DNA from 3 places in the Vibrio sp. 2433-A1 genome. Region 3 is predicted to be linked to each of the others. Evidence: riboswitches for the same ligand, from Rfam matches in the RefSeq annotation. Region 3 holds a riboswitch; each other region holds the start of a gene.
The links. Region 3 has a riboswitch for thiamine pyrophosphate ahead of thiC (phosphomethylpyrimidine synthase ThiC). Riboswitches for the same ligand answer to the same signal wherever they lie in the genome.

Region 1 (2,267 bases), on a different contig from region 3:
GTAGGCTGTTGGATTGTTCAACACGGTTTACCGGTATTAGGTATGAAGCTTGATGAAGCTGATCTACTACTCATCTCAGAAATGTCTGGTGAAGATGTTCTAGAAGCATAACAACGCAAAACAAAGAAAAAGGAGCCTTATTTGGCTCCTTTTTTAGTTTTTATCCATGTAACTGCATTTTAACGATTTGTTTGACAGTCTCAAGCCTTGCTGGAAGTTGTCGGTGACGCTTAGTGAGTAAGTAAAGCGTCTCGATGACTTCTTGTTTTGGTTGGTAAATCGCAATCTCTTCTTTGTATGGGAAGGTGTCTAATGCGCTTTTTGGCAGAATGGTAAAGCCAAGGCCTTGTGCCACTGGCAGTAATATTTGGTTGAGCTGATTGATATAACCCTTAACTGGAAGTTGATGAATATTGATGGATTCCAGTGTTGGTTCTCCACAGCGAGAAAAGTAGAGTGCTAAGTAGTGTTCGGCATCTGGGTGGCGAATAAGCCCCATCTGTTTTAGCTGCTCTTCATTAAGTGATTTGGTTGCCATTGTCTTAGGCATCATCAAACATAAAGGTTCTTGTCCAAATTGTTCCGACTCGACTCTAGGGTCTGATGGTTCGTTTGTGACGATACCTAAGTCGACCTCTCCAGCAATAATCTCTGCAATGATTTTATGATGAGGTGCTGCCTCTAAGTGTGGTATGAGGTTGGGGTATTTACATTGTAAATCGAGCAGTTGAGGGTATAGCAATAGGGCTAAAGAGCCTGAGCATGCTAAAGAAACATCGCCTGAATGTGGGTCATCTTGATTGAGTGATGACAGCATCTGCGTTTGTTGAGTTTCTAACTCGTTAGCATAAGCGTAAACGGTTTTCCCCGCTTCAGTAATCTCAAAGCTTTTGTTATGCCTTTTAATTAAAGCGTGCCCACAGGCTTGTTCGAGTTTCTTAATATGCTGACTGACACCTGGCTGAGTCATAAATAGTTTGTCGGCGGTTTTGGTGAAGTGACATGTGTCGATGAGAGTGACAAACGTCTTTAACCAGATTGGATTCAACATAGCTTTTGACCATAAGAAAAAATTATCTTAGTGAGTTTAAACGATAACAAAAAATTCAGGAAGAGAAGGTTTTAAACACAAATTGAAACGACTCAAGATGTATTTTTGCGAGCAAATGATGCAATTTGGTTAATTTTATTGTTATCATCAGCGGGAAATAGTCGGGGAGCCTAACCATTACGGAAAGGGCTGAGATCGCAATGCGAGACCCGTTGAACCTGATTCAGTTAGCACTGACGTAGGGAACTATGCGCACTCAACCTCTTGGTTTGGTGTACTCGTATTCGATGGATTGATCGCCTCATTTTCTGATCCCTTCTTTCGTGGCCGAGAGTTCCTGTACGTCTTGTAGTAGGAGCAACAATGCCACATTCACAAGACACAACTCCAATCGTATTAACCATCGCGGGCTCTGACAGCGGCGGCGGTGCAGGCATTCAAGCCGATATCAAAGCAATCTCTGCCACGGGCGGTTATGCATGCTCGGTGATTACCGCTATCACGTCGCAAAACACCCTTGGTGTGTCTGCTATTCATCCGATTCCCCTTGAGCATATTGAAAGCCAATTGGATGCGGTGTTCACCGATCTCAATATTGTTGCTGTCAAAGTTGGCATGTTGGCAGATTCAGAGATCATCAAAGTGGTTGCCGACAAAATTCGTCAGTATCAACCTAAGCACCTTGTGGTTGACCCTGTCATGGTGGCGACCAGCGGCGATCTTCTGCTTGAAACCAATGCAATCTCTACTCTCAAACAAGAGTTACTTCCACTTGCTGATCTAATCACCCCTAACTTGCCGGAAGGTGCCGCTTTGATTGGTGGCGCAGTACCGCAAAATGAAGACCAAATGGGAGCAATGATTTCAGAGCTGCGTGCTTTAGGTGCCAAGGCTGTGCTGCTTAAAGGCGGCCATTTAGAGAAAGATGACAACAGTAATGATCTACTCATTATGGCTGAAAGTAGCGAGTTGATTAGCGCTAAACGCGTTGTGACGAATAACACCCATGGTACGGGTTGTACTTTGTCTTCGGCGATCGCTTCGTACTTGGCTCAAGGTAACCGCCTACACAAATCGGTATATCTTGGTAAGCAGTACATTTCTCAGGCTATTGCCAATGCTGACAAGCTAAAGGTGGGCAAAGGTCATGGGCCTGTGCACCACTTCTTTTGTGGGCACACCAATGTCCGTTAGTACTCAATCAGCAACTTCAAGT
Region 2 (2,267 bases), on a different contig from region 3:
TATCAGCGTTGACCATCAATGCAGCTAGCGCTGAAACAACAAAGGTCGCGATGAAGATCGCGACCCATAGACCAATAAGAGGGGTTTTACGCAAAAGAAAGCCTTAGAAGGTTAATGCACTTTGCCATTCACGAATCCAAGATTTACGATTCTGAGCTACCTCATCAGCACTAAAGCTAAGTGCTTGGCTAGGCACCGTCAGTGTTTCGAAACCTTTAGGCAGTTCAACATTAGTCACTGGATACATCCAGTTTCCAGTTGGCATTGCTGACTGAAATTCATCACTTAAGATAAAGCTCATGAATTCATCGGCAAGCTTTTCATTTTTAGAGCCTTTTACCTTTGCTGCCACTTCGACTTGAGTGTAGTGACCTTCAGCAAAATCAGCCGCGGCATACTTCTCATCATTTTCAGCAATCAAATGATAGGCAGGCGATGTGGTATAGGAAAGTACCAAATCAGACTCGCCTTCTAGGAACATAGAGTATGCCTCTGACCAACCCTTGGTAACCGTAACGGTTTTTTTCGCGAGGTTTTGCCATGCCTCTGTTACATCATCGCCGTAGACTGACTTCATCCACAGCATCAAGCCTTGGCCTGGCGTCGAAGTGCGAGGATCTTGATAAATCACTTTCAAATCATCACGTGATTCTACTAGCTCTTTTAAGCTCTTTGGTGGATTGGCCAACGTCTCTTTGTTGTAAACAAAAGCAAAATAGCCAAAGTCATACGGCACAAAAGTCTTATCATTCCAACCGTTAGGTAGAGTCACGGAGCTAGTATCAACATTGTGCTGCGCCAATAAACCTGTTTCCTTAGCTTCCGCCATCAGATTATTGTCTAGGCCAAGTACGATATCGGCTTTGCTGTTGCCACCCTCTAGGCGCAGTCGATTTAGAATCGAAACCCCATCATCTAAGGCAACAAAGTTGACGTCACAACCACACTTTGCTTCAAACGCTTTTTCGACCGTTGGACCAGGGCCCCAATCAGCTGCAAATGAATCATAGGTATAAACCGTGAGTGTATTGTCTGCCGCGCTGGCTGAAAATGAAGCTAGAGTAACTGCCGCTAGTGCGCTGATTGAACAGGTATTTCGAGTGTTTTTCACTGCTCGCTCTCTCCTTGTATGAGCGGCACAGGTTTGAGGGATACATCGGTATGAGATAGATCCAAACTCAATTCCTACGCCAGCATTATCTGGTTCAGGTCCACGGGTCCCAAGCTAGGCTTGATCTCAGCTTCATTGCAACAATGAATTGCTCCCCGATGAGTAACGGTCAAATTGTAATAGTTATGAGACTCAATAGCCATCCCCTAAATAGGTGGAGTTGCAGCTAGGCGACAAGCAAATTCATCCCAATGAACATAGGTGCTCTATTTGATTTGGGTAAATTTGAGCAGTCAACAACGCTGCGACTTCAAATATGACGGGGGTCATAACCCCAGCGTGGAACAAGGCCCTGCTCTACGCCCAAGTGATCAAGAATACGTGCAACCATAAAATCGACTAAATCCTCAATCGACTTAGGCTGATGATAGAAACCCGGTGCGGCTGGCATAATTGTCACGCCCATCTGAGAAAGCTTATGCATGTTCTCTAGGTGTAAGGTAGAAAACGGTGTTTCACGTACCACCAACAATAACTGACCGCGCTCCTTCATCACCACATCAGCGGCACGCTCAATCAAATTGTCAGACATACCGTGGGCAATCGCGGCAACGCTTCCCGCAGAGCATGGACAAACCACCATCTGTTTCGGCGCAGCTGAGCCTGAAGCAACTGGAGAGAACCAATCATCTTTGCCACAAACGACCAGTTTTTCTGGGTCACAGTTGAGATGCTCAAACAAGCTTTGTTTCGCCGTGTCAGGGTTAGCAGACAACTTTAAGCCGTGCTCAGTTGCTAGCACGACACGCGCTGCCGAAGAGATCAGCAAATAGACCTGATAGTCTGCTGCTAACAAGCACTCTAGTAGCCTCAGTCCGTAAGGTGCACCTGATGCTCCTGTAAACGCTAATGTGATCGTTTTTTGTTGTTTACTCATGGTAATAACTATTTTTCGCCTAATTTTTCCAGTAACTTGCCGTGAATACCTTCAAAGCCACCGTTGCTCATCACTAAGATATGACTTCCCGCTTGAGCGTGAGCAACTATCTTCTCAACCAGCTCATCGACATCAGCTGAGGTGTCAGCAGGTTGATGACACTGGCTAGCAATATCTTTTACTGACCAATCAATACTGTCTGGTTGATAAAGGAATACT
Region 3 (2,267 bases):
TTCACTTTCTCAAGCGCTTGGTACATTGGTACGGTACCGATCGGAACCGGACTGTTACGTAGAATCCACTCGCGAGTTTCGTGAATATTACGTCCAGTAGAGAGGTCCATAACGGTGTCGCCACCCCAGCGCGTCGCCCATACTAGCTTCTCTACTTCTTCTTCAATCGAAGAAGTGACCGATGAGTTACCGATGTTGGCGTTCACTTTGACCAAAAAGTTACGTCCAATGATCATTGGTTCGGATTCTGGGTGGTTGATATTAGAAGGGATAATAGCGCGACCTTCAGCGACTTCTTTGCGAACAAACTCGGCGGTAATGTCTTTTGGAAGATTCGCTCCGAAGCTTTGGCCCGGATGTTGCTGCATCAGCACTTCATCGCGGTATTGAGCACGCCCCATATTTTCACGTAGGGCGATGTATTCCATTTCTGGGGTAATAATGCCTTTGCGAGCATAGTGTAACTGAGTCACACACAGCCCACCTTTAGCACGTCGAATACGTGGTAGATTGCCATAACGAAGATCGTCTAGCGTTTCATCTTCTAAGCGCTCTTTGGTGTATACCGAGCTTACTTCATCAAGTAGTTCAGTATCCGCGCGCTCTTCAATCCACCCTTCTCTCAGCTTAGGTAAGCCATTGTAAAGGTCTATGGTGTGATTTGGGTCTGTGTATACACCTGAGGTATCGTAAACGCGAACTGGCTCATTAGGCTCGAAAATAGGCGCTTCTTTTGTGCCTCCAATAAGGCTATCAGCGAGTGATATTTCACGCATTGGCACACGAATATCAGGACGTGAACCCTCTACGTAGACTTTGCTTGAATTTGGGTACGGTTGTACCGAGAGTGTATCTATAAACTGTTTTGCTTCCAGTCTCGCTTGTTTGCGACTCGACATAGCATTTTCCTTTATCATTTATTAGAAAAATATGGATAAATGCTTGGCGGATAGGTGTTGCAAGAGATGTTAGATGCAAAGCCTGAAGCAGGCACGAACACCTAAACAAAGATCAATAGACAGAATAGCCCATCAATGTTTACTCTTGTTCCCTTCGCAGGTATTAGCCTGATCAGGTTCAACGGATCCCGTGTTCACGGTCTCAGCCACGTATGGCACTCCGACAAGTATTGTTAGTCAGTATAGAGCTATAAAAATAAGATATCTACGCTTAATTAGCTGGTCAGCTGTGGCTCGTACCAAACTATTTGTGTTTAAGCTTATTTACAAAACGCTTTAGCAGTGACGGATTTGATTCTCGCAATGAACCAATATTAACCTCAAAGTTATCATCATTGGAGTCTTTTATATGCTTCGCAGTAGCCACTTTTTGTGAAGAATAGATACCTGTGTGACCACTAAAATAATAGGCAACATAACAAGCTAAAGCGAAATACAGCAAATGATCTGCGCCAAATAACTCGACCCCCATCAAAGTGCATGCAAGAGGTGTGTTGGTCGCTGCAGCAAAGACAGCCAAAAAGCCCAACGCAGCAAACAGCTCAACGGGCGCACCGAGAGCCCACGCCATAAAATTGCCCAACGTCGCACCCACAAAAAATAACGGTGTGACTTCTCCCCCTTTATACCCAGCAGCGAGCGTAATGGCGGTAAGCAAGAGTTTCATAATCCAGCTATACCATTCTGCACCGCCAACTTCAAACGCAGAAGTAATGCTTACCCCACCTTCTCTACTTGGATAAACACCAATACCAATGTAATCGTAATTTCCTAGCAACTGAGTAATGGCAATTACAATCACCCCACCAACGACGACTATCAAATATGGATTTTTAAGCGTGGTATTAAATAAATCCTTCAAGCCATGGGTCAATTCACCGAACAAGTAGCCAGCAACACCGAATGCAATTGCTGCCAACATTACTTTAAACAACAGCAAAACATTAACGCTAACTGCATGCTCAAACAGTGTATTAACTTGATCAAAACTAACTAGATAGTGAGTGTGATGAGCGCCCCAAGCACTAGCCACAACATCAGCTAAAATAGCTGCAAGAAGGGCTGGGACGACTGCATTATATTTAATCCTGCCAATGAATAGAACTTCTAACGCGAATATAGCCCCAGCTAAAGGAGTACCAAATATCGAGGAAAAACCTGCTGCAACCCCAGCGGTTAAGATAATTCGTCGGTCATCACTATCAAGCTTGAACCATTTTGAAAGCACTTCAGATGTCGCACCACCAATTTGCACCGCAGTGCCTTCGCGACCCGCTGAGCCACCAAATAGGTGGGTAGCGACAGTAG

Region 1: it holds a riboswitch for thiamine pyrophosphate, as region 3 does, so the genes downstream of both, thiD (bifunctional hydroxymethylpyrimidine kinase/phosphomethylpyrimidine kinase) here and thiC (phosphomethylpyrimidine synthase ThiC) in region 3, are expected to answer to the same signal.
Region 2: it holds a riboswitch for thiamine pyrophosphate, as region 3 does, so the genes downstream of both, thiB (thiamine ABC transporter substrate binding subunit) here and thiC (phosphomethylpyrimidine synthase ThiC) in region 3, are expected to answer to the same signal.

What each region holds. Positions count from the first base shown of each region.
Region 1 is NZ_JBRESC010000008.1:182,160-184,426, forward strand. It holds gene ACU01J_RS10565 (hypothetical protein) at 1-111, shown strand, start outside; gene ACU01J_RS10570 (LysR family transcriptional regulator) at 161-1,051, opposite strand; TPP riboswitch at 1,204-1,313, shown strand; gene thiD (bifunctional hydroxymethylpyrimidine kinase/phosphomethylpyrimidine kinase) at 1,415-2,245, shown strand; partial or broken gene ACU01J_RS10580 (thiaminase II/PqqC family protein) at 2,262-2,267, shown strand, end outside.
Region 2 is NZ_JBRESC010000010.1:135,701-137,967, forward strand. It holds gene thiP (thiamine/thiamine pyrophosphate ABC transporter permease ThiP) at 1-94, opposite strand, end outside; gene thiB (thiamine ABC transporter substrate binding subunit) at 104-1,111, opposite strand; TPP riboswitch at 1,166-1,279, opposite strand; gene ACU01J_RS12170 (flavin prenyltransferase UbiX) at 1,422-2,048, opposite strand; gene mpl (UDP-N-acetylmuramate:L-alanyl-gamma-D-glutamyl-meso-diaminopimelate ligase) at 2,057-2,267, opposite strand, start outside.
Region 3 is NZ_JBRESC010000031.1:16,706-18,972, forward strand. It holds gene thiC (phosphomethylpyrimidine synthase ThiC) at 1-899, opposite strand, end outside; TPP riboswitch at 1,032-1,132, opposite strand; gene ACU01J_RS20140 (voltage-gated chloride channel family protein) at 1,204-2,267, opposite strand, start outside.